Linked DNA regions of Rhodobium gokarnense. Each later gene encodes a partner of the first gene's protein in a complex. Links are inferred from orthologs where the notes say so. Each region holds a gene or a part of one and is shown in the gene's direction. Other genes may lie near its edges.

Evidence for each region.
Region 2: the proteins of accD (region 1) and M2319_RS07190 are in contact, whole or in part, in a solved structure (PDB 8UXZ), measured with the Escherichia coli proteins. The link is inferred for Rhodobium gokarnense from one-to-one orthologs.
Region 3: the proteins of accD (region 1) and accB are in contact, whole or in part, in a solved structure (PDB 8UXZ), measured with the Escherichia coli proteins. The link is inferred for Rhodobium gokarnense from one-to-one orthologs.

What each region holds. Positions count from the first base shown.
Region 1 is NZ_JAOQNS010000013.1:9,877-19,760, reverse strand. The notes cover bases 6,966-9,884. They hold accD (acetyl-CoA carboxylase, carboxyltransferase subunit beta), read left to right. Parts: upstream 6,966-7,873; coding sequence 7,874-8,896; downstream 8,897-9,884. Other genes in these bases: M2319_RS19285 (bifunctional folylpolyglutamate synthase/dihydrofolate synthase), read left to right, coding at 9,033-9,884; trpA (tryptophan synthase subunit alpha), read left to right, coding at 6,966-7,762. Outside these bases: 3-hydroxyacyl-[acyl-carrier-protein] dehydratase FabA, read left to right, coding at 1-422; fabB (beta-ketoacyl-ACP synthase I), read left to right, coding at 630-1,847; enoyl-ACP reductase FabI, read left to right, coding at 1,889-2,755; M2319_RS19315 (adenosine deaminase), read left to right, coding at 2,921-3,910; M2319_RS19310 (phosphoribosylanthranilate isomerase), read left to right, coding at 4,347-5,039; trpB (tryptophan synthase subunit beta), read left to right, coding at 5,036-6,250; M2319_RS19300 (Uma2 family endonuclease), read left to right, coding at 6,298-6,879; more of trpA, read left to right, coding at 6,926-6,965.
Region 2 is NZ_JAOQNS010000003.1:421,932-431,692, reverse strand. Bases 1-2,796 are described here. They hold M2319_RS07190 (acetyl-CoA carboxylase carboxyltransferase subunit alpha), read left to right. Parts: upstream 1-819; coding sequence 820-1,773; downstream 1,774-2,796. Other genes in these bases: M2319_RS07185 (L,D-transpeptidase family protein), read left to right, coding at 1,994-2,796; xerD (site-specific tyrosine recombinase XerD), read left to right, coding at 1-671. In the rest of the region: more of M2319_RS07185, read left to right, coding at 2,797-3,337; M2319_RS07180 (SLC13 family permease), read right to left, coding at 3,851-5,626; M2319_RS07175 (adenylate/guanylate cyclase domain-containing protein), read right to left, coding at 6,126-7,493; M2319_RS07170 (efflux RND transporter permease subunit), read right to left, coding at 7,498-9,761. UniProt on the Escherichia coli protein: Component of the acetyl coenzyme A carboxylase (ACC) complex. First, biotin carboxylase catalyzes the carboxylation of biotin on its carrier protein (BCCP) and then the CO(2) group is transferred by the carboxyltransferase to acetyl-CoA to form malonyl-CoA.
Region 3 is NZ_JAOQNS010000004.1:224,446-234,211, forward strand. The notes cover bases 2,333-5,133. They hold accB (acetyl-CoA carboxylase biotin carboxyl carrier protein), read left to right. Parts: upstream 2,333-3,399; coding sequence 3,400-3,867; downstream 3,868-5,133. Other genes in these bases: M2319_RS08685 (DsbA family protein), read left to right, coding at 2,333-2,790; aroQ (type II 3-dehydroquinate dehydratase), read left to right, coding at 2,934-3,386; accC (acetyl-CoA carboxylase biotin carboxylase subunit), read left to right, coding at 3,879-5,133. In the rest of the region: M2319_RS08675 (ribonuclease E/G), read left to right, coding at 1-598; M2319_RS08680 (pyridoxal phosphate-dependent aminotransferase), read right to left, coding at 650-1,813; more of M2319_RS08685, read left to right, coding at 2,020-2,332; more of accC, read left to right, coding at 5,134-5,228; aat (leucyl/phenylalanyl-tRNA--protein transferase), read left to right, coding at 5,325-6,011; M2319_RS08710 (DUF2155 domain-containing protein), read right to left, coding at 6,143-6,847; M2319_RS08715 (N-acetylmuramoyl-L-alanine amidase), read left to right, coding at 7,092-8,396; M2319_RS08720 (penicillin-binding protein 1A), read left to right, coding at 8,646-9,766. UniProt on the Escherichia coli protein: This protein is a component of the acetyl coenzyme A carboxylase complex; first, biotin carboxylase catalyzes the carboxylation of the carrier protein and then the transcarboxylase transfers the carboxyl group to form malonyl-CoA.

The sequences.
Region 1 (9,884 bases):
TGCTGATGTTCGATCGCATTTCCGAGATCAGCGAGGAGGGCGGCGAGTACGGCAAGGGCCAGATTCGCGCCGAACTCGAGATCAAGCCGGACCTGTGGTTCTTCCCCTGCCACTTCAAGGGCGATCCGGTGATGCCGGGTTGCCTCGGGCTCGATGCCCTGTGGCAGATGCTCGGCTTCTTCCTCGGCTGGCTCGGCGAGCCGGGCCGCGGCCGCGCGCTCTCCGTCGGCGAGGTGAAATTCTCCGGCATGGTCACGCCGAAAGTGAAGCACGTGCAGTACGGCGTCGACCTGAAGCGCGTCATGCGGTCGAAACTGGTGCTCGGCATCGCCGACGGCTGGCTTAAGGCCGACGGCAACACCATCTACAAGGCGGCGGGCCTGCGTGTCGGTCTGTTTACCGCCGAGGCCGAGGCGTTCTAGGATCGCTGTGAGAGACCGGTAGCGTCGCCCGGGTTCGTTTCCGTTCCCGGGCCGTTGCCGTGAGGATTTCGTGGCCGCGTCCCCGACCCGGACCGAAAATGGTGATCCCTGCCGCACCTTCGGCAGGGGGGACATCATTTCCCTTGGGCCGGCGCGCGACGTGGCGTAAACCGTGCGGAAAAATAGATTTGTGATCGGGAGACCGAGATGAGACGGGTAGTCGTCACGGGAATGGGGATCGTGTCGTCGATCGGCAACAACTGCCAGGAGGTTCTGGAGAGCCTCAGGGAGGCCCGCTCGGGCATCGTTGCCGCCGAGAAGTATACGGAGCTCGGCTTTCGCAGCCAGGTCCACGGCAGCTTGAAGATCGATCTGGACCAGGCCGTCGACCGGCGCGCCCGCCGCTTCATGGGCGACGGCGCGGCCTACACCTTCGTCGCCATGAAGCAGGCGATCGCCGATGCCGGCCTTGAGGACAGCGACGTCAGCAATCCGCGCACCGGCCTCATCGTCGGCTCGGGCGGACCTTCGACGGTCGCCATCGTCAATGCCGCCGACGTCACCCGCCAGAAGGGCCCGCGTCGCATCGGCCCGTTCGCCGTCCCCAAGGCGATGTCGTCGACCTGCTCGGCGAACCTGTCCACCTATTTCAAGACCAAGGGCGTCAACTACTCGATCTCCTCGGCCTGCTCGACCAGCGCCAACTGCATCGGCAACGCGGCGGAGATGATCCAGTGGGGCAAGCAGGACGTGATGTTCGCCGGCGGCGGCGAGGAACTCGACTGGACCCTGTCGGTGCTGTTCGACGCCATGGGCGCCATGTCGGGCGCCTACAACGACACGCCGGAAAAGGCCAGCCGCCCCTTCGACAAGGACCGCGACGGCTTCGTCATCACCGGCGGCGGCGGAATCCTGGTGCTTGAGGAACTGGAACACGCCAAGGCCCGCGGCGCCAAGATCTATGCCGAGATCGTCGGCTATGGCGCGACCGCCGACGGCGCCGACATGGTCGCCCCCTCCGGCGAGGGCGGCGCGCGCTGCATGAAGCTGGCGCTGGAGAATGTCGGCGAGAAGGTCGACTACATCAACGCCCATGCGACCTCCACGCCGGTCGGCGACGGGCCGGAGATCGACGCCATCCGCGAGGTGTTCGGCAAGGACATGCCGCCGATCAGCGCCACCAAGGCGCTCACCGGCCATGCCCAGGGCGCGGCCGGCGTCCACGAGACCATCTACACCCTGTTGATGATGCAGAACGGCTTCATCACCGAAAGCGCCAACATCTTCGAAATCGATCCGAAATTGGCCGACGCCAACATCGTCCGCCAGCGTATCGACAATGTCGATATCAACCTTGCGATCACCAACAGCTTCGGCTTCGGCGGCACCAACGCCACGCTGGCGCTGCAGCGCTACAACGGCTGACCGCAGGACCCCCCTTTTTCACGAACGTTTGGGCAGGACGGATGAGCAATTTGATGGAGGGTAAGCGGGGCCTTGTCATGGGTGTCGCCAACCGCAACTCGATCGCGTGGGGAATTGCCCGAACGCTGAGCGAGCACGGCGCGGAGTTGGCGTTCACCTACCAGGGCGACGCCTTCGGCAAACGGGTGCGCCCGCTCGCCGAATCGATCGGTTCCACGACGCTGCTGCCCTGCGACGTGGAAGATATTGCGTCCGTCGATGCGGTCTTTGACACCCTCGCCGAGAAATGGGGATCGATCGACTTCATCGTCCATGCCATCGCCTATTCCGACAAGAACGAATTGAAGGGCCGCTATTCGGAGACCAGCCGCGAGAATTTTTCCCGCACCATGCTGATCTCGTGCTTTTCCTTCACCGAGATCGCCAAGCGGGCCGCCGCGATGATGCCGAATGGCGGCTCGATGATCACGCTGACCTATGGCGGCTCGACCCGCATCATGCCGAACTACAACGTCATGGGCATCGCCAAGGCGGCACTGGAATCGTCCGTGCGCTATCTCGCCATGGATTTCGGCCTCGAGGACATCCGCGTCAACGCGATCTCGGCCGGCCCGGTGCGCACGCTTGCCGGCTCCGGCGTCAGCGACGCCCGGCTGATGTACAACTACCAGAAGAAGAACTCGCCGCTCGGCCGCACCGTCACCCTTGAGGAGATCGGCGGCACGGCGCTCTATCTCCTGAGCGACCTTTCGACCGGCGTCACCGGCGAGGTCCACTTCGTCGATTCCGGCTACTCCATCGTCTCCATGCCGCGGCTGGGCGAGTTGAAGGCCGAGGAGAGGCGCGAAGAGCTCGAGGAAGCGGAAAAGGTCGAAGAAGAGACCGACGCCGGCGCCGCAGCGCACTAAAGGCGGCGGCCGCCGGGTTCGGCAGGTGTTCGCCGCCGTCCGATGCGCTAAAACCTGACAAAGTAGCGTTACGAACGCGGAGCGTTCGCAAGCCCGAGCGAGCGCCGGCCGGCAAGGCCGCCCCGTCGGAGGCGCGAGCGTCAGCGAGCTGCCGTGAGACAAAACATGATCGACCGTTTGCCGAAGGCGGAACTGCATATCCACATCGAGGGATCGCTTGAGCCGGAGCTGATGTTCCGGCTTGCTGGGCGCAACGGGCTCAAGCTGCCCTACGCCTCCGTGGAGGAGCTCAAGGCCGCCTATCGGTTTTCCAACCTCCAGGAGTTTCTCGACCTCTACTACCAGGGCATGAACGTGCTGCGGGAGGAGGAGGATTTCTTCGACCTCACCTGCGCCTATCTGGAACGGGTCGCCGCCGACAACGTCGTCCATGTGGAGGTCTTCTTCGACCCCCAGGCCCATACCGGCCGCGGCGTTCCGTTCGGCGTTGCCGTGGGGGGTATTCTGAAGGGCCTTGAGGACGGCGAGATCCGGCACGGCATCACCTGGAAGCTGATCCCCAATTTCCTGCGCCATCTGCCGGAAGAGGACGGCTTCAGGGCGCTGGAAGCGGCCGAACCCTGGTACGACCGGTTCGCGGGCTTCGGACTCGACTCCTCCGAGCGAGGCCATCCGCCGCGCGACTTCGCCCGGCTGTTCGCCCGCTGCCGGGAACTGGGGTTCAGGCTCTGCTGCCACGCGGGCGAGGAGGGCCCGCCCGACTATGTGCGCCAGGCGCTGATCGAGATCGGCGTCGACCGCATCGACCACGGCAACCGGGCGATGGAGGATATGGACCTCGTTCGCGAGATCGCCGAGCGCGGCGTCGCGCTCACCTCCTGTCCGCTGTCGAACCTGTCCTTGAAGGTGATCGACAGCGTCGGGCAGAGCCCGGTCAAGCGCATGCTCGACGCCGGCCTCTGCGTCACCGTCAATTCCGACGACCCGTCCTATTTCGGTGGCTATGTCGGCGACAATCTGAAGGCCGTCGCCGACGCCTTCGACCTGTCGAAGGCCGACGTCGTTGCGCTCGTCAAGAACTCGTTCGCCGGCTCCTTCCTCGACGACGGCGAAAAGGCGCGGCGGCTGGCCGAGGTGGATATGGCGGCTGCGTGAGCCGGCAATACTCGTTGTCGGAATGCACTGCGCCGCATGGTCTCTCGGGTGACACCCCCGGGCTTTTCACTCTCCCGTCACCCCGGGCGGAGCGAAGCGGAGACCTGGGGCCTATTGCCCGTTTCGGCACGGTATGTCGGGTGAGGCTGGAACGCCATCGTCTGGATTGCTTCGCTGCGCTCGCAATGACGATCAAATCATCAACGTCATCGCGAGGAGGCCGTATGGCCGACGTGGCGATCCAGCCACGCCGGGCTACCGTGTTGATAGGGGCAATAGGCCCCGGCTCGGGGGCCGGGGTGACGACGGAGTGGGGCGCCAGATATGAGATCAAAAGGCTTGCGCCGGTGTGCGCCGAGGAACGGCACGCCCCCTCGCTCTGGACAGCCCTGCCAAGTCATGGCACTCCAACGCGAAATTCGAACGGCGGACACCGATGTCTCTGATCATAAAAATCTGCGGCCTGAAGACCGACGACGCTCTTGAAGCGGCGCTGGACGCCGGCGCGGACATGATCGGCCTTGTCTTCTTTCCCAAAAGCCCGCGCCACGTCCAGCTTGAGACAGCCAAACGCCTTGCCGAAACGGCCCGCGGCCGCGCCGAGATCGTTGCGCTGACCGTCAATCCGGACGACGCCCTCCTCGAGACCGTCATGGAAACGGTCGCGCCCGACTGGCTGCAGCTCCACGGCAAGGAGAGCCCGGCGCGGGTCGCCGAGGTGAGGGCGCGCCATGGCCGCTCTGTAATGAAGGCCCTCGGCATCTCCACCGCCGACGACGTTGCCCGCGCCGGCGCCTATGCCGGCATCGCCGACCGGCTCTTGTTCGACGCCAAGCCGCCGAAGGATGCCACCCGGCCCGGGGGCCTGGGGGAAACCTTCGACTGGTCGCTGCTCGATGCCCTTGACCCCGCGGTTGACTTCATGCTGTCCGGTGGGCTTGATGCGGCGAATGTTGCAGAGGCGGTCCGCCGCACGCGGGCGATCGGCGTCGACGTCTCGTCCGGCGTGGAGCGCGCGCCGGGAGAAAAGGACGCGGATATGATCCGCGCCTTCGTCGCCACGACCCGCACTGCCGCCGATGAGAAATTTGCGCTGGATAAAGGCGCAGCGAAAAGGAGCTTGTCGTGACCGTTCAGCCGAACACCTATCGATCCGGGCCCGACGAGCGCGGCTTTTTCGGCATTTTCGGCGGCCGCTATGTCGCCGAGACGCTGATGCCGCTGATCCTCAGCCTGGAAGAGGCCTGGGAGGCTGCCAAGGCCGATCCGGAATTCGAGGCCGAGCTGAAGACGCTTTCCAAGGACTATGCCGGCCGGCCGAGCCCGCTCTATTTCGCCGAGCGGCTGACCGAGCATCTCGGCGGCGCCAAAATCTACTTCAAGCGCGACGAGCTCAACCACACCGGCTCGCACAAGATCAACAATACGCTCGGCCAGATCCTGCTCGCCCGGCGCATGGGCAAGACCCGCATCATCGCGGAGACCGGCGCCGGCCAGCACGGTGTCGCCACCGCAACCGTCTGCGCCCGCTTCGGCCTTCCGTGCGTCGTCTATATGGGCGCCACCGACGTCGAGCGGCAAAAGCCCAACGTCTTCCGCATGAAGCTCCTCGGCGCGGAGATCGTCCCAGTGACCGCCGGCGCCGGCACCCTCAAGGACGCCATGAACGAGGCGCTCCGCGACTGGGTTACGAACGTCGAATCCACCTATTACCTGATCGGCACGGCCGCCGGCCCGCACCCCTATCCGGAGATGGTCCGCGACTTCCAGTCGGTGATCGGCGAGGAGGCAAAGGCCCAGTTGAACGAGGCCGAGGGGCGGCTCCCCGATGCGGTCGTCGCCTGCGTCGGCGGCGGCTCCAACGCCATCGGCCTCTTCCATCCCTTCCTCGACGACACGAGCGTTGCCATCTACGGCGTCGAAGCCGGCGGCAAGGGCCTTGAGGGCGACGAGCACTGCGCCTCGCTGAACGCCGGCCGCCCCGGCGTCCTCCACGGCAACCGCACCTATCTGCTGCAGGACGACGACGGCCAGATCCTGGAAGGCCATTCGATCTCGGCCGGCCTCGACTATCCCGGCATCGGCCCGGAACACTCGCACCTGAAGGACATCGGCCGCGTCACCTATGTGCCGGCGACCGACGACGAGGCGCTGGAGGCGTTCCAGCTCTGCACGAAGCTGGAAGGCATCATCCCGGCGCTGGAGCCGGCCCATGCGCTCGCCCACGTCATGAAGCTGGCGCCGACCATGGACAAGGACCAGATCATCGTCATGAACATGTGCGGCCGCGGCGACAAGGACGTCTTCGCCGTCGCCGGCCATCTCGGCATGGACATATGATAAGCTCCCGGCAACATCCTGGATCGGCTGCCTGAGGTGTGAGGCCCATGGGCGAAATGGCGCATGTTCAGATGACCGCCGCGGAGTTCCTCGCCTGGCACGAGGGTCGCGACGACAAGTGGGAACTTGTCGGCGGCTTTCCTGTGCAGATGATGACCGGGGCGACGCGCATCCATGATCAGGTCGTCGTCAATACGATTGTTGCGCTGCGCAACACCCTTCGCGGATCGCCGTGCCGGCCGACGACCGACGACATCGCGGTCCTCACGGGAAATGGCGCCAACGTCCGCCGACCCGACGTGACGGTCGATTGCGGCGACTTCGTCGGCACCGATCTTCAGGCCAACGATCCGCGCATGGTCGTCGAGGTGCTGTCGAAATCGACCCGGGCCTTCGATCAGGTGCAGAAACTCGAAGAGTACAAGGCGCTCGACACGCTCGCCTATGTGCTGTTCCTCGACACCGATGCGCCACGCGCCAAGCTCTATTTCCGCGATGCGTCCCGTCTCTGGGACAGCCGCGATTTCATCGGCCTCGACAGCGTCGTGGAACTGCCCGAACTCGGCGCCGGCCTGGCGCTCGTCGACCTTTACGACGGCCTCACCTTCGAGGCCGACCAACCCGCATGATCCCGGCGACGGTACCCGCCGCTACTGGAAAGACAAGACCCCGATGATCTCCACCCGCATCGACAGAAAATTCGCCGCGCTGAAAGCGGAAGGCCGTCCGGCCCTCGTCACCTTCATCACCGCCGGCGATCCGGGCTTCGAGGCCGGCCTTGAGATCGTCAAGGCGCTGCCCGGCGCCGGCGCCGACGTCATCGAACTCGGCATGCCGTTCTCCGATCCGATGGCCGACGGACCGGCCGTCCAGGCGGGCGGACTCCGCGCGCTGAAGGCCGGCCAGACCATGGTCAAGACGCTGGAGATGGTCCGCCGCTTCCGCGAAGGCGACGATGAAACCCCCATCGTCCTCATGGGCTACTACAACCCGATCTATTCCTACGGCAACGAGAAATTCCTGAAGGACGCCAAGGACGCCGGCGTCGACGGCCTCATCATCGTCGACCTGCCGCCGGAGGCCGATGACGAGCTCTGCCTGCCGGCGATGGAGGCGGGCATCAATTTCATCCGCCTCGCCACCCCGACGACGGACGAGGCCCGACTACCGGCCGTCCTCGAAAATACCTCCGGCTTCGTCTACTACGTCTCCATCACCGGCATCACCGGATCGGCCGCGCCCGATGCCGATGCGGTCGGCCGCGCGGTCGGCCGCATCAAGGCGAGGACCGACCTTCCGGTGGCGGTCGGCTTCGGCGTGCGCACCGCCGAACAGGCCCGCGCCATCGGCGCAGCGGCGGACGGCGTCGTCGTCGGCTCGGCCATCGTCGATACCATCCGGCAGACCCTCGATGCGGCGAATGGCGCGACCGCCGAGACCGTGCCCGCCGTCACCCGCCTTGTCAGCGCCCTTGCCGAGGGCGTACGGTCGGCGCGGCTTCAGGACGCCTGACCGGCGATCTCCTCGCGCGGGACGCGGTCGGAATTCGGCCGGATTTGCAGGCTACCCAGATGCCGGCGCCGGCCTTCAAGGCGCTGGATAAGAAAAACGGATCGAAGACACGTGAACTGGATCAACAACGTCGTTCGCCCGAAGATTCAGGGCCTCCTCAACAAGCGCGAGGTGCCTGAAAGACTTTGGATCAAGTGCCCGGACACCGGCGAGATGGTGTTCCACCGGGATCTGGAGGCCAACAACTGGGTGGTGCCGAGTTCCGGCCACCACATGCGCATGCCCTGCCGCAAGCGCCTCGACATGATCCTCGGAGCCGGTGCCTGGGTGCAGATCGAGACCCCGGAGGTTCCGGTCGATCCGCTGAAGTTCCGCGACGAGCGGCGCTACACCGACCGCCTGCGCGACGCCAAGGCCAAGACCGAGCTTGAGGATGCGGTGCTCGTTGCGCGCGGCGCCATCGACGAGATCGGCGTCATCTGCGCGGTCCAGGAATTCGACTTCATGGGCGGCTCGCTCGGCATGGCCGCCGCCGAGGCGATCATCACCGGCGCCGACCTCGCCCGCGCCGAGAAGAAGCCCTTCATCCTCTTTGCCGCCTCCGGCGGCGCGCGCATGCAGGAGGGCATCCTCTCCCTCATGCAGATGCCGCGCACCACGGTCGCCGTCTCTGCCCTGAAGGAGGCTGGCCTTCCCTATATCGTCGTCCTCACCAACCCGACGACCGGCGGCGTCACCGCCTCCTACGCCATGCTCGGCGACATCCAGTTGGCCGAGCCCGGCGCCCTCATCGGCTTTGCCGGCCCGCGCGTCATCGAACAGACGATCCGCGAGAAGCTGCCCGTCGGCTTCCAGCGCGCCGAATATCTGTTCGAGCACGGCATGGTCGACATGGTTGTCGAACGCTCGGCCCTGCGCGAGACGCTCTTGAAGATCTGCCGCATCCTGCTCGGCTATCCGGCAAAGGCCGAGATCGCCGAAGCCGTGCCGGCAACCCCGGACGAGCCCGCCGAGGCGCCGAAGGAGACGGACGACGCGGCTGAGGCGGCGAAGGCGGACGCGGCGCCGGAAACACCGAAAAAAGCGCCTGAGCCGGAACCGGCCGAGGCGGCCGACGCGAAGGCCGCCGAATAGGCCCGCAGGCAGTAACCGGCCGTGGCGCATAGGGCCATGGCCGTACCGGCCCCGCCGCCCTATTTCCCCGACCGCGCGAGGCGGCGTCTTCCCGGGCCGTGTCGCCCGGAACCCCGGCATTGAAGCCAGAGCGATCATGAACCTGCCGACGATCCCCGAGACGGCCGATGCGATCCTGGAGCGCCTCGTCGCGCTCCATCCGAAAAGCATCGACCTGTCGCTGGACCGCATGTGGCAGGTGCTGGCAGCCCTCGGCCATCCGGAGAGGCGCCTGCCGCCGGTCATCCATATTGCCGGCACCAACGGCAAGGGCTCGACCTCGGCGACCCTGAAAGCGATCCTGGAATCCGCCGGCAACGCCGTCCACGTCTATACCTCGCCCCATCTGGTGCGCTTCAACGAGCGCGTCCGGCTCGGCGCCAGGGGCGGCGGCCGCTTCGTCTCCGATGCCGCGCTTGCCGAGGCGCTGGCGAAGGCCGAGGACCTCAACGGCGGCTCGCCGATCACTATCTTCGAGATCACCACCGCCGCTGCCCTGGACCTCTTCGCCGCCCACCCGGCCGACTATCTCTTGCTCGAGGTCGGCCTCGGCGGCCGGTTGGATGCCACCAATGTGGTCGACAAGCCGCTCGCCACCGTGATCACGCCGATCGCCTTCGACCACGAGGCCTATCTCGGCTCCGACATCCGCGACATCGCGCGCGAAAAGGCGGGTATCCTGAAGAAGGGCGTGCCTGCCATCGTTGCCCCGCAGGCCGACGCGGTCACCGAGGTGATCGAGGCCCGCGCCGACGAGATCGGCGCGCCGCTGGTGCTCGGCGGCCGCGACTGGATGGCCCATGAGGAGCACGGCCGCCTCGTCTACCAGGACGAGGGCGGCCTCCTCGACCTGCCGGCGCCAAGGCTCATCGGCGACCACCAGTTCGTCAACACCGGCCTTGCGATCGCAACGCTCCGGGCGCTCGACCGCATGCCGGGGGCGGGCGAG
Region 2 (9,761 bases), on another replicon or contig:
ATGGCGAGGGGCTGCGCGGCGACGACCCGACCGGCAAGGTCGACAGCCCGAAGCGGCAGCGGCCGTTGCCGAAGATCCTGTCGGAGGCCGATGTGGGCCGGCTGATCGATGCCGCAAAGAGCCGGGCCGGCACCGGCACGACCGATGCCCAGCGGCTGCGCAGCCAGCGCTTCTACGCGCTGCTTGAGGTGCTCTACGCGACGGGCCTGCGCGTTTCCGAACTGGTCAGCCTGCCGGCCTCGGCGGTTGCCGGCGACAACCGCGCCATCACCGTGCGCGGCAAGGGCGGGCGCGAGCGGCTGGTGCCGCTGTCCAATGCCGCGCGCCAGGCGATGCGGGACTATGCGTCGCTTCGCAAGGAGCTCGGCAAGGACCGGCCGAGCCCGTGGCTGTTCTCTTCCTCGGGTGGCAGCGGCCACGTCACCCGGCAGGCCTTCGCCCGCGATTTGAAGGACTTCGGGGTAAGCGTCGGCCTTGCCGCGGCGAGCCTTTCGCCCCATGTGCTGCGCCATGCCTTTGCCAGCCATCTCCTCCAGAACGGCGCCGATCTTCGGATCGTGCAGCAACTCCTCGGCCATGCCGACATTTCGACCACCCAGATCTACACCCATGTGCTCGACGAGCGGCTGAAACGGCTGGTCAACGAGCACCATCCGCTCGCCCATCCCTGACACGCGCCGGCCCCCGCGGCGTCCGTGAGACTTGACAGTTTTGCGCCCCGGCGCCAGTGTCGCGCCGCAAAATCGGGCCTGTGGGAAAACCCCGAAAGGTCCGGGGGACTGCGCCTCCCGTCCCGTTCCCTGCTGACAATGGTTCCGTATGCACAACTACCTCGAATTCGAAAAACCGGTCGCCGATCTTGAAGGCAAGGTCCAGGAGCTGAGGGCGATCGCCTCGGACGATGCCTCGGTCGACACCACCGAAGAGGTCACCAAGCTGGAGGCGAAGGCGCTGCAGGCGCTGACCGACCTCTATGCCAAGCTGACGCCGTGGCAGAAGACCCAGGTCGCCCGGCATCCGGACCGGCCGCACGCGGTCGACTACATCAACCGGCTGATCAAGGATTTCGTGCCGCTCGGCGGCGACCGCAAATATGCCGAGGACCACGCCATCGTCGCCGGCATGGGCAAGTTCCGGGACATTCCGGTCGCCGTTCTCGGCCAGGAAAAGGGATCCGACACTAAGTCGCGGCTGCACCACAATTTCGGCATGGTGCGCCCGGAGGGCTACCGCAAGGCGGTCAGGATCATGGAGCTGGCCGAACGCTTCAACCTGCCGGTCATCACCTTCGTCGACACCGCCGGCGCCTATCCCGGCATCGGTGCCGAAGAGCGCGGCCAGGCCGAGGCGATCGCCCGCTCGACCGAGGCGTGCCTGGCGCTCGGGGTGCCGAACGTTTCCGTCGTCATCGGCGAGGGCGGCTCGGGCGGGGCGATCGCGATCGCCACCGCCAACCGGGTCTTGATGCTGGAGCACTCGATCTACAGCGTGATCTCGCCGGAGGGCGCGGCCTCGATCCTGTGGCGGGATTCGTCGCGGGCCCAGGACGCCGCCAGCAATATGAAGATCACCGCCCAGGATCTCCTGAAGCTCGGCATCATCGACGACATCATCGCCGAGCCGCTCGGCGGCGCGCACCGGGATCACGAAAAAATCATCGACGATGCCGGTGCGGCGATCCATTCGGCGCTGCGGGCGCTTAAGGGCCAGAGCAAGCAGGAACTGGTGCGCATGCGCCGGGAAAAATTCCTGCGCATCGGCCGCGAGCTTTGACAAGTCACGGAAACGCCGGAATCTTTTGATGAAAGATGCCCGCTGCGCCCGACCGGCGCCGGCGGCCCTTACGCATGGCGTGACGGTTAACGTCGCGTCAACGCGCCGGGCCTAGGCTCGTCGGCGAGGATTGCGCCAGGGTAGCGCAAAGGGTAGCGACTTTGGGGTAGCACCTGGGGGTCGGACGGCTTTTGCCGTTCTGGTTCAGGGACTGGAAGGAATGGTTTCGACCAAAATGTTGCGTCTTCTTGCTGCGGCAGCGACCGTCCTGGTGCTCGCCGCCTGCCAGCCAGACCAGATCGGCTATGGCTCGAACAAGCATCTGCAGCCCTTGAGCGCGGAAATGCGGGGCAAGATCAACGATCTCAACATGTCCCTCTATTCGCCGATCCTTGTGCGGATCTTCAAGGAGGAGAACACCCTTGAGGTCTGGAAGGAGAAGAAGACCGGCCGCTTCGCGCTCCTCAAGACCTACCAGATCTGCGCCTGGTCCGGAAAGCTCGGGCCGAAGTTCAAGGAAGGCGACCGGCAGGCGCCGGAGGGCTTCTACGAGATCTATCCGGCACAGATGAACCCCAATTCGGACTACTATCTTTCCTTCAATCTCGGCTTTCCGAACGCCTATGACCGGGCGCACGGGCGCACCGGCTCGCATCTGATGGTGCACGGCGCCTGCTCCTCGCGCGGCTGCTACGCCATGGAGGACGCGCAGATCGCGGAGATCTATGCGCTGGCGCGCGATGCGTTCAAGGGCGGCCAGCGGGCGTTCCAGGTGCAGGCCTTGCCGTTCCGCATGACGCCGGAGAACCTGGCCAAGCACCACGACGATCCGAACATGGATTTCTGGCTGATGCTGAAGGAGGGCTACGACCACTTCGAGATCGCGCATCAGCCGCCGAAGATCGACTATTGCGGCAAGCGCTACGTCTTCAATGCGGTCTCGGAGAACGACAGCCTCCACTTCAACGCCCGCGCCGCCTGCCCGGACTATACGGTGCCGCCGCACCTGGCGACCGCGGTCGCCTCCAAGCAGAAGAAGGACGAGGCCAAGACGCTGGAGATCGTCGCCCGGCTGGAAGAAGAGGCGCGGCGCAAGGAAGAATGGGAAAAGCGCCAGAAGATGCTGGCCGAGGTGCTGGGCGCCAAGAAGGGGTCCGAGGGCGCCGCGATCGCCGAGGCAGGCTCCGTGGATGACCGCGATCCGGCTCCGACTGGTGCCCTGGTGGCCGCCGGTAGTGCGACGCAGCAGGCCGACGTGCCGGCGCCCAAGCCCGGCAGCACCATGGCCCTGAGGTCGGAACGCGAGAGCGGCGTCGGCTCGTTCTTCGGCGGCATTTTCGGGGATAAGGGCACGCCGGCTGAAGGGGATGCTGCGGCCGCGCCGGAATCGGGGACGCAAGAGGCCGGGACCGAGACGGCGAAGGCCGGCACTCCCGTGCCGCCGGCGGAGGTTTCGTCGGCAGGTTCCGGCGAGCCCAGTGTGCCGACCGCAAAGCCTGCCGCGGCCGCTCCGCAGGACAAGGACGACTCGGTGCTGCCGAGCTGGCTGCGCATCGGCGGGTAGGGTGCCGCGACAGGGTCGACGATGATGAAGGGCGCCGGTTTGGCGCCCTTTGCTTTGGCGTGGAGATTCGGGTTGGTCGCCGCGTGGCGACGTCTGGCACATCTTCCGGCGCGAGCGTGCTTGGCAACCGCCGCTCTGGATCGCTTCGCTGCGCTCGCGATGACGGTTTTTTCAATGTTCTCAGTGTCATTGCGAGCGAGCGAAGCGAGCGCGGCAATCCAGCCGGCGTTGCCGATAGGCGCAGCGCTTAATGCGATGCCCACCCGTCCGCCAGAACCTCAGCCGTCACCCCGGCCGCAGCGAAGCGGAGAGCCGGGGCCTATTGCCCTTGTCCATACGGGATGCCGGACGTGTTGGAACGAGAAGATCGCGTGGACATCGGCCATGCCAAGACCCGGGAAGGGCTGCCCGTGTCGATAGGGGCATTGGGTCCCGGGTCTCGCTTCGCTCGCCCGGGATGACGGGAGAGGGGATCGCGAGCGCAGTTTCCCAGAACGCACCGCTCCACCCTCCTCAAAACGGCCAGACCAACAGGATCATCGGTACCGCCACGGCGACGACGATGAGTTCCAGCGGCAGACCCATGCGCCAGTAGTCGCCGAAGGCGTAGCCGCCGGGGCCGAGGATGAGGGTGTTGTTCTTGTGGCCGATGGGGGTGAGGAAGGCGCAGGAGGCGGCGACGGCGACGGCCATCAGGAACGGATCGGCATTGGTGCCCATGCGCCCGGCGATGTCGACGGCGATCGGCGCGGCGACCACCGTTGTCGCCGTGTTGTTGAGGACGTCCGACAGGGTCATGGTCACGATCATCAGCAAGGTGAGCGTCACCGTCGGGCCGTAGCCCTCGGTCAGGCTGACAATGCCCTTGCCGATCAGCGCCGTGCCGCCGGCGGTCTCCAGCGCCGCGCCGAGCGGGATCATGGAGCCGAGCAGCACGACCACCGGCCATTCGATGTGGTCGTAGACCTGGCGGATCGGCACGATGTCGAAGGCCACATAGGCGGCCACGACAATCGCCAGGGCAACGGGCAGGTAGAGGAGGCCGAAGGAGGCGAGGGCGACGGCGCCGGCAAAGAGCGCGATCGCCGGCCAGGCCCGGTCGGAGCGGGTGATCTGCAGGTCGCGCTCGGCGAGCGGCAGGACGCCGAGCCATTCCACGACATTGGATAGCCGTTCTTCCGGTCCGAGCAGCAGGAGCACGTCGCCGGGCCGGATGGTCAGTTTGCGCAAGCTTTCGGAAAACCGCTTGCCGGAGCGCGAGACGCCGAGGAGGGTCACGCCATGGCGGTAGAGGAGCCGCATGGACATGGCCGAGCGGCCGGCGATGCGCGCGTCGCGCGGCACCACCACTTCCATCAGGTTCATGCCGCCGCCCTCGGCGCTGCGGTGCTTTTCCTCGCCCTGGAACTCCAGCTTCAGCTTGGAGGCGAACTGGTCGAGCGCGTCGGGCTTGGCCTCCACGACCAGGATGTCTCCGGCCTGGATCTCGACCCGGCGGGCAAGTCCGGCCATGCGCTGGCCGCCCCGCACCAGGCCGAGGATCTCCGTGTCGGTCTCGATCGCCACCTCGTCCAGCTCGGAGACCTTCATGCCGACGGGCTTCGATTTCTCGCCGACGACCAGTTCGGAGATGTAGCCCTTGACGTCGAACAGCTCCTTGACCGCGTTGCCGGCGTTCTTGTCCTGCGGGATCAGGCGCCAGCCGACAAGGGCGACGAAGGCGATGCCGACGACGGCGCAGGCAAGGCCGACGGGGGCGAAATCGAACATGTGGTAGGGGCTGCCGAGCGCCCGGTCGCGGAACTGGGCGACGATGATGTTGGGCGGCGTGCCGATCAGCGTGACGAGGCCGCCGAGGATGGTGGCAAAGGCGAGCGGCATCAGGGTGAGGCCCGGGCTGCGTTCGGCCTTGGCGGCGGCGTTGAGGTCGACCGGCATCAGGAGCGCGAGGGCGGCGACATTGTTCATGACGGCCGACAGCGCACCGCCGAGGCCGGCCATGACGGCGATGTGGGCGGAGAGGCTTCGTCCCGCATCGATCAGCTTGCCGGTCAGCATTTCCACGGCGCCGGAGACGACGAGGCCGCGCGAGACGACGAGCACCAGGGCGACGATGATGGTCGCCGGATGGCCAAAGCCGGAAAACGCCGCTTCCTTCGGCACGACGCCGAGCACGAGCCCGGCCAGCAGCGCGACGAAGGCGACGAGGTCGTAGCGGAACCTGCCCCATAGGAGCATCGTAAAGACGAGCCCGAACAGGCTGAACAGGATGATCTGGTCGGTGGTCATGCAGCCTCGCGGAAGAACGGAAATGGAAGGGCGGTGACAGGCGCCGCGGCTTTGGCAATGGCGGAGGACGCTGACGGTCTTATGGCGCAGTCATAGCAGGCCGGCAGCCGGCATGAAACTCGGGGACCGCCGATCCGGTTCCACTGGCGGTTTTCCTTCCCGGCTCAAGGCTCAGGTAGGCCCGGCAATTCAGAAAAGCGACAGGTGGTACCGTCGCCGCACGGGGCTGGCGCGATGTGAGGCCGGTCGCGGGCCCTCTCCCGTCACCCCGGGCGCGGCGAAGCCTCGACCCGGGGTCCATTGCCCGTATCGGCACGGTAGCCCATTGCGCGTCCAGGCATGGCCGAGGAGCGCGCATTGGCCCCGTTCCGCCAACGGCCGGCATACCGTTCGGGAAGGGACAATAGGCCCCGGGTCAAGCCCGGGGTGACGGCTGAATTTTGGGCAGGCGCGGGTGTGCAATGGCGCTGGATCGGGAGACCTTTCCGGTGCCCGCGTGTCAGGATGGTATTTCCGGCACGTCTGCTGCAGTCTCCCGCTCGCCCTTGATCAGAAAGGTGCGCATCGGGCCGATGCCCTTGATGTTGATGTCGCCGCGCGGCTCGAAGTCGAAGACGTCGCGCGTTGCCTCGACGAATATCTCGGAGACCTGGATGCGGCCGGGCAGGCCCTGGCTTTCCATGCGCGAGGCGACGTTCACCGCATCGCCCCAGACGTCATAGGTGAAGCGGCGCTCGCCGATGACGCCGGCAATGGCCGGGCCGCAATGGATGCCCGCGCGCAGCGTCAGGCGGGCTTCGCCGAGCTGCGGCTGGTCGGCGATCGTCTCAAGGAGCGCCAGCGCCAGCCGGCCGAGATCGGCCGAGCCCTTGCGGCAGTCGCCGTCAAGCCCGCCGACGATCATGTAGGCATCGCCGATGGTCTTGATCTTTTCTGCTTCGAACCGGTCGATCAGGATGTCGAACTGCGTAAACAGACGGTCGAGATAGGAGACGACCTCCTCTGGGCCGAGATTGCGGGCGACGGGCGTGAAGCCGACGAGGTCGACGAAGAGCACGGTGACGTGGTCGTGCTTGTCGGCGATGGTGGCGCCCGGATCGGCCTTCAGCCGTTCGGCGATCCTCTCCGGCAGGATGTTGGTCAATAACGCCTCGGAGCGGGCGTGCTCGAACTGCAGGTTCTGCTCGGCCCGGCGCAGCGCCCACAGCACGTAGCCGATGAGGAGCGCATTTGTGACCATGGCGTTGAAGAAGCCCTGGGCGGAGAGGATGCGGTGGATCTGGTCGTCGAACGGCATCAGGGGGCCGGTCTCGGAGACCACCGTCAGCGAGATCATCAGCGAGGCCATGGCAATGACGAGGAAGGGCAGCCACCAGCGCCAGTTCTGGATGCCGAACAGGAACAGGATGGCGCCGGCCATGGTGAAATAGATGTGCAGGTCGGCCGAGAGCCCGACGGCCCAGACGACGAGGAAATGGGTCGTGCTCATGATGCCGACGAGGGTCGCCGCCGCAAAGTGCTCGCCATAGCGGTGGAAGCGGTGCGCCGCGAGGAAGATGGCGGCGATGGCGAGGTTGTAGACGTTGAGGAAGAACAGGCCCGAGGCGTCGTAGGCGAGGTTGACGACGGTGTGGTGGAGGGCGTCGGCGGCGGCGGCGAAGGTGGCGATGTTGACGAATTTTTGACGCCGCCGCACCTCCGGGTCGTCGGAGACGATGCCCGCCGAGATCAGCCGCCTGAGCCAGTCCGGCACGTGCTTGCGCAGGCGCGCTGCGGCGTCCGTCGGCCGCCGGAACATCTCGCGCCCCGGCAGCCAGCGCCGGGCGTCCGGTGTCTCGGCCTCGACCTCTGACGGCGCGCTGGACATGGTCCTATGCCGGGCTTTCGGTGGACGCGGCCTCATTCTCCCTGCGGGCGCTCTTGCTGTAGAACAGGCCGTAGAGGACGGGGACGACCCCGAGGGTCAGGACGGTGCCGAGGATCAGGCCGCCGGAGACGACGACGGCAAGGTCGTAGAACAGCACGTCGCGGGAGATGATGATCGGCAGCAGGCCGAGCACGGTCGTCACCGTGGTCATGACGATCGGCCTCAGCCGCTTGGTCGAGGCGGTAAGGATGGCCTCGTTGACGGTGAGGCCGTCGCTTCGTTCGATGTCGATGCGGTCGATCAGCACGATGGCGTTGTTGATGATGATGCCGGCGAGCGACAACAGCCCGAGAATGGCGACGAAGGAAAGGTTGGCGCCGGGCATGACGAGGAGCGCGACCGTCACCCCGGTGATCGTCAGCGGGATGACGGCGAGGATGATCACCGGCCGGATGAAGCTGTTGAACTGGCCGACGAGCACGATGAGGATCAGCGCGAAGGCGAGCGGCATGTTGGCGAACAGGGACTGCCGCGCCTCGCCGGAACTCTCGATCTCGCCACCCTTTTCGATGCGATAGCCGTCCGGCAGGCCGAGGTCCGGCAGCTTTTCCGACACTTCGGCGTCGAGGGCGGTCGCCGATTTCGTCAGGTTCTTGCCGGAGACGGTGATGACCCGCTCCATGTTGCGCCGCTTGATGACGGAGAAGTCGGCAAAGCCGGTGAGGTTGGCGACCTGGATCAGGGCCACGGGTTTTTCATCGGAGACGGCGATGTTGAGGGTGCGCAGCCGGTCGACGTTTGTGCGCACGTCCTCCTCGGACCGGAGGTAGATCGGGATCACCGTGTCGCCCTCGCGGTAGTCGGTGATCTGGGTGCCGGACAGAAGCGCGTTGAGGGCGTTGGCGATCGATTCCGACGTCACCCCGGCGCGGCGGGCGCGGTTCTGGTCGATCTCGACCACCACCTTCATGATCCGGTTTTCCCAGTCGTTCTTGATGTCGACCGTGCCGTTGATGGAGCGCATGTCGCGCTCCAGCTTTTCGGCCGCCGCATAGAGCGTGCCGGCGTCCGGGCCGCCGATGCGGTATTCGACGAGGCCCGCCTCGCTCGATCCCATGGACATCGGCTTCACGCTCACCCTTGCCTGAGGCAGGTTGCCGGCCGCGTAGTCGACGATGTGGTCGCGGACCGTCTTGACGGCCTCGGCGGAGGCGACGTTGACGATGAGGAAGGCGCGGTGGGGGTCGGGATCGATCGGATTGAGGCCGAGATAGAAGCGCGGGCCGCCGCTTGCCACATAGGCGATGTTGGAGACGATGTCCGGGTTCTCGTCCTTGTCGGAGAGCCAGGTGGCGAGCTTCATCGTCGTTGCCGTCGTGCCGTAGGTGTTGGAGCCGACCGGAAGGTCGACATAGACCTGAAGCTGCAGGCGGTCGGATTCGGGAAAGAAGATCTTCGGCACGAACTGCATGCCCCAGACGGCGACGACGAGGAGCGCGACGGTCGCCGCCAGGAACGGAAGCCGGAAACTGAGGAGCAGGCCGAGCGCCCTGCGGTAGGTGCGGTAGAAGCGGGTGTCGAAGGCGGCGTCCTCGTCGACCGGCTTCGGCGTCTTCAGGCCCCAGACGCAGAACAGCGGCGTGATGGTCATGGCAAAGACCCACGAGGTCAAAAGCGCGATGGCGATGACCAGCGACAGCGAGCGCATGTATTCGCCCGCCGCGTTCTCCGACAGCATCAGCGGCATGAAGGCGAAGATGGTGGTCAGGCTGGAGGCCAGCAGCGGCAGCGCCATGGTCCGGCCGGTGTCGATGGCGGCGCGGGTGCGGTCCTCGCCGAGCGACATTCGCCGGCCGATCTCCTCGGCCATGACGATGCCGTTATCGACGAGGAGGCCGAGGGCGATGATCAGCGAGGCCAGCGACATGCGCTCAAGCTCGATGCCGACCTGGCGCATGACGAGGAGCGTCATCAGCATGGTCAGCGGCACCATGGAGCCGACGATGAGGCCCGTGCGCCAGCCGAGGAAGAGGACGACGACGATGAGGACGATGGCGACGGTCTGGTAGAGATTGCTGACGACGCCGTCGACGGCGGTGCGGATTTCCTTCGGCTGGAAGGTGATGAAGCTGAGCTGGTAGCCGATCGGCAGCGTGTTCTCCAGCTCCGTGACCTTGGCCTTCAGTTCGTCGCCGAATGTGAAGGAATCGAACTTTTCGACCATCTGCACGGACAGGACCACCGCCGGCCTGCCATTGAAGAAGGCGG
Region 3 (9,766 bases), on another replicon or contig:
CGGCGACGACGGCGACAACAAGCGCCGGCGCCGGCGCGGCCGCCGCGGCGGCCGCCGCAACCGCCGCAACCGCTCGGACAAGGACGACGCACGCGCCTCCGAGGGCGACGAGGACCGGCAGGACGGTTCCGATCAGGATGGCTCCGATCAGGACAACTCGGACGCCGATGGCGGCGACAGCTACGACAGCCAGCCGGTCGCCGAGGCTTCTGACGTCAGTCAGGGTTCCGGAGATGCCGGAGACGCGGCGGCGCCCGTTGCCGCAAATGACGATGATACGTCCGGTCCGGAAGAGGCAGCCGGCGGTGCGTCCGTCGCCGAGGAGACTTCGGAAACACCGGATGCCGGCGAGGCCGAGCCCGTTCGCGTCGAGGAGGCCGAAGACGTACCGGCCGCCGAAGCGCCGTCAGGGGACAACGATGCCGCAACGGGCGAGGAAGACGACACCGCGCCCGCGGCGGCGTCCGCCGATGGAGAGACTGACGAGACCGCTGGCGACGTTGCTGGCGAGACGCCGTCCGATGAGGCGGACGACGGTGAGGGCGAATCGGGCGGGACGAAGCGGTCCGGCTGGTGGCAGCGCCGCTCGTTCTTCTGATTTTCAGGGGCGTTCAGGCGCCACGCGGGCTTGACGGCGCAAGAGCGCCGTCTATCTGAGCCAGTTCTGGAGGCGGTCGCAGCCCTCTGCGATCGCCTCCGTCGTTCCGGCGAAGGAAAACCGCAGATAGTTGTGGCCGCCGAGCGGATCGAAATCGACGCCGGGCGAGGCGGCAACGCCCGCCTCAAGCAGCATCTTTTGCGCGAACTCCATGGAATCGTTGGAGAACTTCCGCACGCTGCCATACACGTAAAAGGCGCCGTCGACGGGTAGCAGCTCGTCGAAGCCGATCTGCGGCAGCCGGTCGAGCAGAAGCCTGCGGTTGGCGGCGTAGCCTTCCTTGATGGCTTCGAGTGCGTCCTTTGCCTCGAAGGCGGCAACAGCAGCGCGCTGGGACAGCTCCGGCACGGAGAGATAGAGGTTCTGGCCGAGGCGCTCGATCGGCCGCACCAGCCGCTCCGGCACCACCATCCAGCCGACCCGCCAGCCGGTCATGCAGTAGTATTTCGAAAAGCTGTTGATGACGATCGCATCGTCGGAGAGCGCCAGCGCCGTCTCTGCGCGGCCCTCATAGACGAGGCCGTGGTAAATCTCGTCGGAGATGAACCAGATGCCGAGTTCGCGGCAGACATCCGTCAGCGCCTTCAGGGCGTCCGGCCGGACCATGGTGCCGGTCGGGTTGGCGGGGCTGGCGACGAGGACACCCTTCAGCGGTTTTTCGGCGTGGGCGGCGCGGACCATCTCCGGCGTCAGCGCCCAGCGGCTTTCCGCCGTCGTCTCGATCTCCACGGCGTCAAGGCCGAGGGCGGCGAGGATGTTGCGGTAGGCCGGATAGCCGGGCGTCGGCAGGGCGACCCGGTCGCCGACGTCAAAGCCGGCGAGGAAGGCGAGGTTAAAGGCGGCCGACGAGCCGGTCGTGATGGCTATGCGGTCCACCGGCACCTCGATGCCATAGGCCTCGCGGTAATGCACCGCGATGCGCTCGCGCAGCGGCAGGATGCCGAGGGCCTCGGTGTAACGCACCTGGCCGACGTCCAGCACCCGGCGGGCGGCTTCCAGAACCGGAGCAGGGGCGGGTGCGCCCGGCTGGCCGACTTCCATGTGGACGATCGTCCGTCCGGCGGCCTCCAGCGCATTGGCCTTGGCCAGCACATCCATGGCGTGAAACGGTGCGACATTGCATCGCGCGGACGGGGCGGGGGCGTTGGCGGACATGGGTCAGTCCCTGCTGCTTCGGCGCGTTTCGTGGTGCGGCCCGGGGCGGTAAGGGCGTCTGCGCTCAAGCAAAATTGAAGCTTCCGCCGATGCGGCGGGTTTTGGGCAGCCGCGTGCTGCCCTATAACCCGGCGCCAGGATCACATACCCGTTGCCGAGCGATGTGACAACGCAGGACCGGCGGCCCAACACTGGAGAACACCCATATGAACCGTCTCGTGCGCGCCGCCACTGCCGGCGCCCTCATGCTTTCCTTTGCCGGCGCTACTGTGTCCGTCCAGGCCGCCGACGAGGTGTCTGATGCGGAACGCGGCCGTATCGAGGGCGTCGTCCGGGACTATCTCCTGAAGAACCCGGAAATCATCCAGGAAGCGCTGGTCGCTCTGGAGAAGAAGCAGGAGGCGGAAAAGGTCGAAAAGCGCAAGCAGATGATGTCGGAGAACAGCGGCGCGCTGTTCAACTCGCCGCGCCAGGTGGTGCTCGGCAATCCGGACGGCAAGATCACAGTCGTTGAGTTCTTCGACTACAATTGCGGTGTCTGCCGGCGCGGCTATGGCGACATGATGAAGGTCCTGAAGGAGAACGAGGACGTCAAGTTCGTCCTCAAGGAGTTCCCGATTCTCGGCCGGCCGTCCCAGGAGGCGGCGCGGGTCGCCATCGCCCTGCACCTGACCGATCCCGACAAGTATCTCGACTTCCACACGGCGATGTTCGCGCTTGAGGGCGGCGTCAACGAGGAAAAGGCGCTGATGGTCGCGGAAAACCTCGGCGCCGACATGGATGCGCTGAAGAAGAACATGGACAATCCGGAGATCTTCAAGACCGTGGAAGAGGTCTACACGCTCGCCAACGGTCTGGGGCTCACCGGCACGCCGTCCTACGTGGTCGGCTCGGAAGTCTTCGGCGGCCTGATCGGCTACGAGCAGATGTCGAAGGTGATCGCCTCCATGCGCGAGTGCGGCGAGACCTCCTGCTGACGGCTGCATCGCCTGCCGAAAATTCCCTGCGGCATTCGATTTTGCCCCTGACGGCGGCGGGGTCTTTCCCTCGTTCATGAGGTCCCCTATAAGAGCGGAGCTTCGTGGCGCGGTTCCGGCCGCGCCACCGTCAAAGGCTGCTCATGGCGATCTCGATCTATATCCTCAACGGCCCCAACCTGAACCGCCTCGGCACGCGCGAGCCGCAGATCTATGGCTCGGCGACGCTTGCCGACATCGAGGCGGATTGCGTCCGCCGTGGCGCGGCGCTCGGGCTGGACATCGACTTTCGCCAGAGCAACCACGAAGGCATGCTGGTCGACTGGATCCATGAGGCAGGGGACGCCGCCAAGGGTCTGATCATCAATCCCGGTGCCTATTCGCACACCTCCATCGCCTTGCACGACGCCATTCAGTCGGTCTCCCTGCCGGTGATCGAAGTCCATATCTCGAACATCTTTGCGCGGGAGAGCTTCCGCCATCACTCCTATGTCTCGCCGGTGGCGCGCGGAGTGATCTGCGGAATGGGGACGCAGGGATACGGGCTCGCACTTGAAGCGCTGGCCGGAATGGTCGGCGGGGCGCGATCGTCATAACGGACAGGTTTAGATGTCATCAAAAAAACACGCGATCAATCAGGACCTCATTCGCGAGCTCGCCGCGCTTCTCAATGAGACGGATCTGACCGAGATCGAGGTCGAGCAGGACAATCTGCGCATCCGCGTCGCCCGCCAGACCCAGGTCGCGGCCGCCGTCGCCGCTCCCGTGCCGATGGTCGCGCCGGTCGGCATCACCTCGCCGTCGGGCAAGGCGGCACAGGGCGCCGACGAGTTCGCCGACCATCCGGGCGTCGTCACCTCGCCGATGGTCGGCACCGCCTACCGCTCTCCGGAGCCGGGCTCGGCCCCGTTCGTATCGGTCGGCGATACGGTCACCGAGGGCCAGACGCTCCTCATCGTCGAGGCGATGAAGACCATGAACCAGATCCCGGCACCGCGCGGCGGCGTCATCAAGTCGATCCTGGTCGAGGACACCCAGCCGGTCGAGTACGGTGAGCCGCTGGTCATCATCGAGTGAGCGGCGCACCCATGTTCTCAAAAATCCTGATTGCCAATCGCGGCGAGATCGCCCTTCGGGTCCTCAGGGCCTGCAAGGAACTCGGGATCTCGACCGTCGCGGTGCACTCCACCGCCGATGCGGACGCCATGCATGTGCGGCTCGCCGACGAGAGCGTGTGCATCGGCCCGCCTTCGGCCGCCGAAAGCTACCTCAACATCCCGCAGTTGCTGGCCGCCTGCGAGATCACCGGCGCCGACGCGGTGCATCCGGGCTACGGCTTCTTGTCGGAAAACGCCCGCTTTGCCGACATCCTGAAGGCGCACAAGATCAATTTCATCGGCCCCTCCGGCGACCACATCCGGCTGATGGGCGACAAGATCGAGGCCAAGAAGACGGCCGAAAAGCTCGGCATCCCGGTGGTTCCGGGCTCCGACGGCGAGGTGGCGACGCTTGAGGATGCGCGCCGGGTCGCCAAGGAGATCGGCTATCCGGTCCTGATCAAGGCGTCTGCCGGCGGCGGCGGGCGCGGCATGAAGATCGCCCTGACCCCCGACGACATCGAGATGGCGTTTTCCACGGCGCGGGCCGAGGCGCGGGCGGCCTTCGGCAACGATGCGGTCTATCTGGAAAAATACCTCGCCAAGCCGCGCCACATCGAATTCCAGGTGCTCGGCGACGGACGCGGCAACGCCATCCACCTCGGCGAGCGCGACTGCTCGCTGCAGCGGCGCCACCAGAAGGTCTGGGAAGAGGCGCCGTCGCCGGCGCTCAACGAGGAAGCGCGCACGCGGATGGGCGAGATCGTCGCCAAGGCGGTGGGCGACCTCGGCTATGCCGGCGCGGGCACCATCGAGTTCCTCTACGAGGACGGCGAGTTCTATTTCATCGAGATGAACACCCGCCTGCAGGTCGAGCATCCGGTGACCGAGATGGTCACCCGCATCGACCTCGTCAACGAGCAGATCCGGGTCGCCTCGGGCGCCAACATCTCGTTCTCGCAGGAAGATGTGCTGCCGTCGGGCCATGCCATCGAGTGCCGGCTCAACGCCGAGGACCCGCGCACCTTCGCGCCGTCGCCGGGCAACATCACCTATTACCATCCGCCGGGCGGCCTCGGCGTCAGGGTCGATTCCGCCGTCTATCAGGGCTATTCGATCCCGCCCTATTACGACAGCCTGATCGGCAAGCTGATCGTCCACGGTCGCAACCGTGTCGAGTGCATGATGCGCTTGAAACGCTGTCTCGATGAGATCATCATAGACGGAATCAAGACCACGCTTCCGCTGTTCCGCGACCTTGTGGACCATCAGGACATTGCCGACGGCATGTATGATATCCACTGGCTGGAGCGGTATCTTTCGCAACCGGAAGATGCGTGAGGAGCGGTGACGGCGGGGCCCGCGGCATGCGGGCCCGGTACGGCGGGATGACGGCATTCGGGCATTTGGAATTCGGGGTTTCGGCAAGAGCGGCTCATGGCAGGTTCTGACGACGTCGTTCTGGAAATCACGCCGCAGGTCCTCCTGAAAGCCTATGCCTGCGGCATCTTCCCGATGGCCGAGTCGGCGGAGGATCCGGGGCTCTACTGGATCGAACCGGAACTGCGCGGCATTGTGCCGTTCGAGCGCATCCACGTCCCGAAACGGCTCGTGCGCACCATCCGCCAAGACGTCTTCACCGTTCGCATCGACACCGATTTCGAGGGCGTCATCGGCGGCTGTGCGGAATCAACGCCGGACCGCGGCAAGACCTGGATCAATTCGCGCATCCGCCGCCTCTACCAGGAGCTCTACGAGCTCGGCCACTGCCATAGCGTCGAAGCTTGGCGCGACGGGAAACTGGTCGGCGGGCTCTACGGGGTGCGGCTCGGCAAGGCATTCTTCGGCGAGAGCATGTTCTCGCGCGAGCGGGATGCCTCCAAGGTTGCGCTGGTGCATCTGATGGCGCGGCTGATCGCCGGCGGCTTCACGCTCCTCGACACCCAGTTCGTCACCGACCATCTGCGCCGCTTCGGCGCGGTGGAAATCCCGCGGCACGACTATCACGTGCTCCTGGAGGATTCCCTCAACGGCTTCGGCGATTTCTTCGCCCTCGACCGGGAGGCGGACGGCGTCGCCGTCCTGAAGGTCCTTGCGGACCACGCCGGGGAGCGGCATCGCTAAAGCGTTTCACGCGATGATGGCATCGCCCGAAACGCTCCGGCTTCTTGTCTTGACGCGTATTCCTGTCCGACAACCGGGTCCCGCTTTTTGCGGAACACGGTCAAACGGCGTCGCCCGTCGTCGGAGAAAAACTAGTCAGTCAGATTGAGCTGCGGCAGGGGCTGCTGCTCGAACTGGTCCTGCCCGAAGGGCTGCTGCTCGAATTCCTGCTGGCCCGGCGGCTGTTGGTCGAACTGTTGTTGACCCAGCGGCTGCCGTCCCGTCGGCGGTTCGGGCTTGGGCTTCGGCACGTCGGTCGGGGCCGGGCCGTTATAGTCGCTGCTGTCGCCCTCATTGGCCGGCGTCAGCTCGGTGGCGCGCTCTTCGGCATTGGACTTGGCCGCCTCGGCGGCCTTGGAGCCCGGCGGTGGCGGCACGTTGCTCTTTTCCTTGCAGCCGGTCAGCCAGATGTCATAGACGGCGTGCTCGACGGCGTGCAAGCCGGGGCTGGAGGCGAACATCCAGCCGGTGAAGATGCGGCGCACCTTGTTGTCGAGGGTGATCTCGTCGATTTCCACGAAGGTGGTCGTCTGCGGCGCTTCGGACAGCGGCCGCGTATAACAGACGCGGGGCGTCACCTGCAGGGCACCGAATTGCACCGTCTCGTCGATATAGACGTCGAAGGAGATGATGCGGCCGGTGATCTTGTCGAGGCCGGAAAAGACGGCGACCGGATTGGAGATCTTTTCCGCCCGGGCCGGGCCGGTGCTGAAAAGCGAGACCGACGCAGCGGCAAGCGCGGCGAGGAAAAGGGCAGGGCGAAAGGCCGGGATCAGGCGGTCCGTGAGGAGAGACATAAGCCGCATGCGCTCGTTCGTTGTGCTGGCCGCGTGGCGCTCGCGGCCGGGCCGCTCAGATGACAGGCAAAGGGTCGCACCGGGACGCCGGGACCGGCGCGGGGCGCGCGTGAAAACGCGCCGACATATAGCTGACAGCGTCCTTTGAGGGCAATATCTCGGCGACTTCGTCAATACCGGGTTAACCAAAGCAGTCCTATGTCTTATAGCTGACGCAGCAAGGGAGCCGCGAGACCGGGTCGCAATGTTCCGCACACGCATCAATGGCTTGATACGCGCGCCGGGGGGGCTGGCGCTGGCATTTCTGGCGCTTTTCGCCGCGACGGTGCTCGCCGTCGGCAACGGCCCCGTGCTAGCGGCCGAGGCGGGCGAGATTGAGGCCAGGGCCGCCCGAATCGCGGGCGACGCCACCCGCACCCGCTTCGTCGTCGATTTGACCGACGCGGTGGAGATCGCTCCCTTCGTGCTCGGCGACCCGCACCGAATCATCGTCGACCTGCCGAATGTGCGCTTTGCGCTGCCGCCGGAGGCCGGCAAGGGCGGGCGCGGCCTCATCACCGGCTGGCGCTACGGCAGCATCGCCCGCAACAAGGCCCGCATCGTCATCGACACCAAGGGCCCGGCGCTGATCGACAAGAGCTTCGTGTTGCCGAAGGTCGACGACCAGCCGGCGCGCATGGTGCTCGACATCGTCACGGCGACCGAGGAAGCGTTCGCCGAGGAAGTGGCGCGCACCGCCAACGCGGCGCAGGCCGGCGCGGTGACCGCCGGCAAGGGCGACCGCCAGCCGATCCGCAACAAGGAGCGGACCCGGCCGCTGATCGTGCTCGATCCCGGCCATGGTGGCATCGATTCCGGCGCCGTCGGCAAGAAGGGCACGCTGGAAAAGGCCGTGGTGCTCGATTTCGCCAGCGTCCTGAAGCGCAAGCTGGAAGAGACCGGCCGCTTCGAGGTTGCCCTGACGCGCTCCGACGACAGCTTCATCCCCCTGAAACAGCGGGTGGAAATCGCCCGCGGGCTGCATGCCGACCTGTTCGTGTCCGTGCACGCCGACTCCGTGCGCCAGGCCTATGTGCGCGGCGGCACCGTCTACACCCTTTCGGAGCGGGCCTCGGACCGCCTTGCCGCGCAGATCGCGCGCAACGAAAACCAGTCGGACATCCTCGCCGGCCTGGAATTCGAGGAGGAGGCGGACGACGTCAGCGACATCCTCATCGACCTGACGCGGCGCGAGACCAAGAATTTTTCGGTCTATTTTGCCAATGCGCTCGTCGGCGAGCTGCAGAGCGCGGTGAAGATGATCAACAATCCGCACCGCTCCGCCGGCTTCGTCGTCCTGAAGGCCGCCGACGTTCCCTCCGTGCTGGTGGAACTCGGCTACCTCTCCAATGCGCATGACGAGCAGCTTCTGACATCCGACGAATGGCGGGGGCGGGCGGCTGATGCCATCACCGCGGCGATAACACGTTTTTTTGAGCCGCGAATCGCGCACCAGGATGCCGCGATCGAGGGAAATTCGATAGCCGGTGTTGCGCCGTCACAACAATAGTGCCACAGCATCACCACAGACTTGTCGATATTGAGCGATAACGGCATTCGGGCATGGCGATCGGTCGTTGACCGGTTCGCCCCGTCGCTGAGACAATCAATGGAACCGGCGAACGGGACGGCGGAACGGACCCGAGCGAACCGGCGACAGGCACCGTGCCGCCACCCTTTTTGAAACGGCCGAGAAACGGCGCCGCGGCGCCCGGCGGCAAGCGACACGCAATTAGCGAGAATTACGGAAACCGGCGATATGAAGTTTTTCGTCAAAATGTTCGGCTACTTCTTCGGGATCGGCGCGGTCTTTTTCCTGATCGTCGCAGCAGTCCTGTGGATCGTGCTGAGCGATGCGACCAAGGACCTGCCCGACTACACGGCGCTGAAGAAATACGAGCCGCCGGTGATGACTCGCGTGCATGCCAGCGACGGCAGCCTGATCGCCGAATATGCCCGCGAGCGGCGCCTGTTCCTGCCGATCCAGGCGGTGCCGGACCTGGTCAAGAACGCGTTCCTGGCGGCCGAGGACAAGAACTTCTATTCCCATCCCGGCGTCGACATGATGGGCATCGCGCGCGCCGTCGTCACCAACATCAAGAACCGCGGCTCGAACCGGCGCATGGTCGGCGCCTCGACCATCACCCAGCAGGTCGCCAAGAACTTCCTGCTCTCCAACGAATACAGCTACGAGCGCAAGATCCGCGAGGCGATCCTGGCGCTGAGGATCGAGCAGGCCTTCACCAAGGACGAGATTCTCGAGCTCTACCTCAACGAGATCTATCTCGGCATGGGCTCCTACGGCGTCGCCGCGGCCTCGCTGTTGTATTTCGACAAGGCGGTGCAGGAGCTGACGCTGGCCGAGGCCGCCTATCTGGCGGCGCTGCCGAAGGCGCCGAGCAACTACCATCCCTTCGACAACACCGAAGCGGCGATCGAGCGCCGCAACTGGGTCATCGACCGCATGGTCGAGAACGGCATGGCGACCGCCGAGGCGGCCGAAAAGGCGAAGGTGCTTCCGCTCGACGTGACGCCCCGCACCCGCGGCCCGCACCTCTTTGCCTCCGACTATTTCGCCGAGGAAGTGCGCCGCCGGCTGCTGGAGCGCTACGGCGAGAAGGGCCTTTACGAGGGCGGCCTGTCGGTCCGCGGCACGCTCGATCCGCAATTGCAGGTCCTCGCCCGCAAGGCGCTGATGGACGGCCTCGTGGAATTCGACCGCCGCCGCCGCGGCTGGCGCGGTGCGGTCACCACGATCGACGTCAGCGCCGGCGATTGGGGTCCGGCGCTCGGCAAGGTCGAGGCGCTGTCCGACGTGCCCGAATGGCGGCTCGCGGTGGTGCTTTCCTCCGGCGACGGCGAGGCGCAGATCGGCCTGCA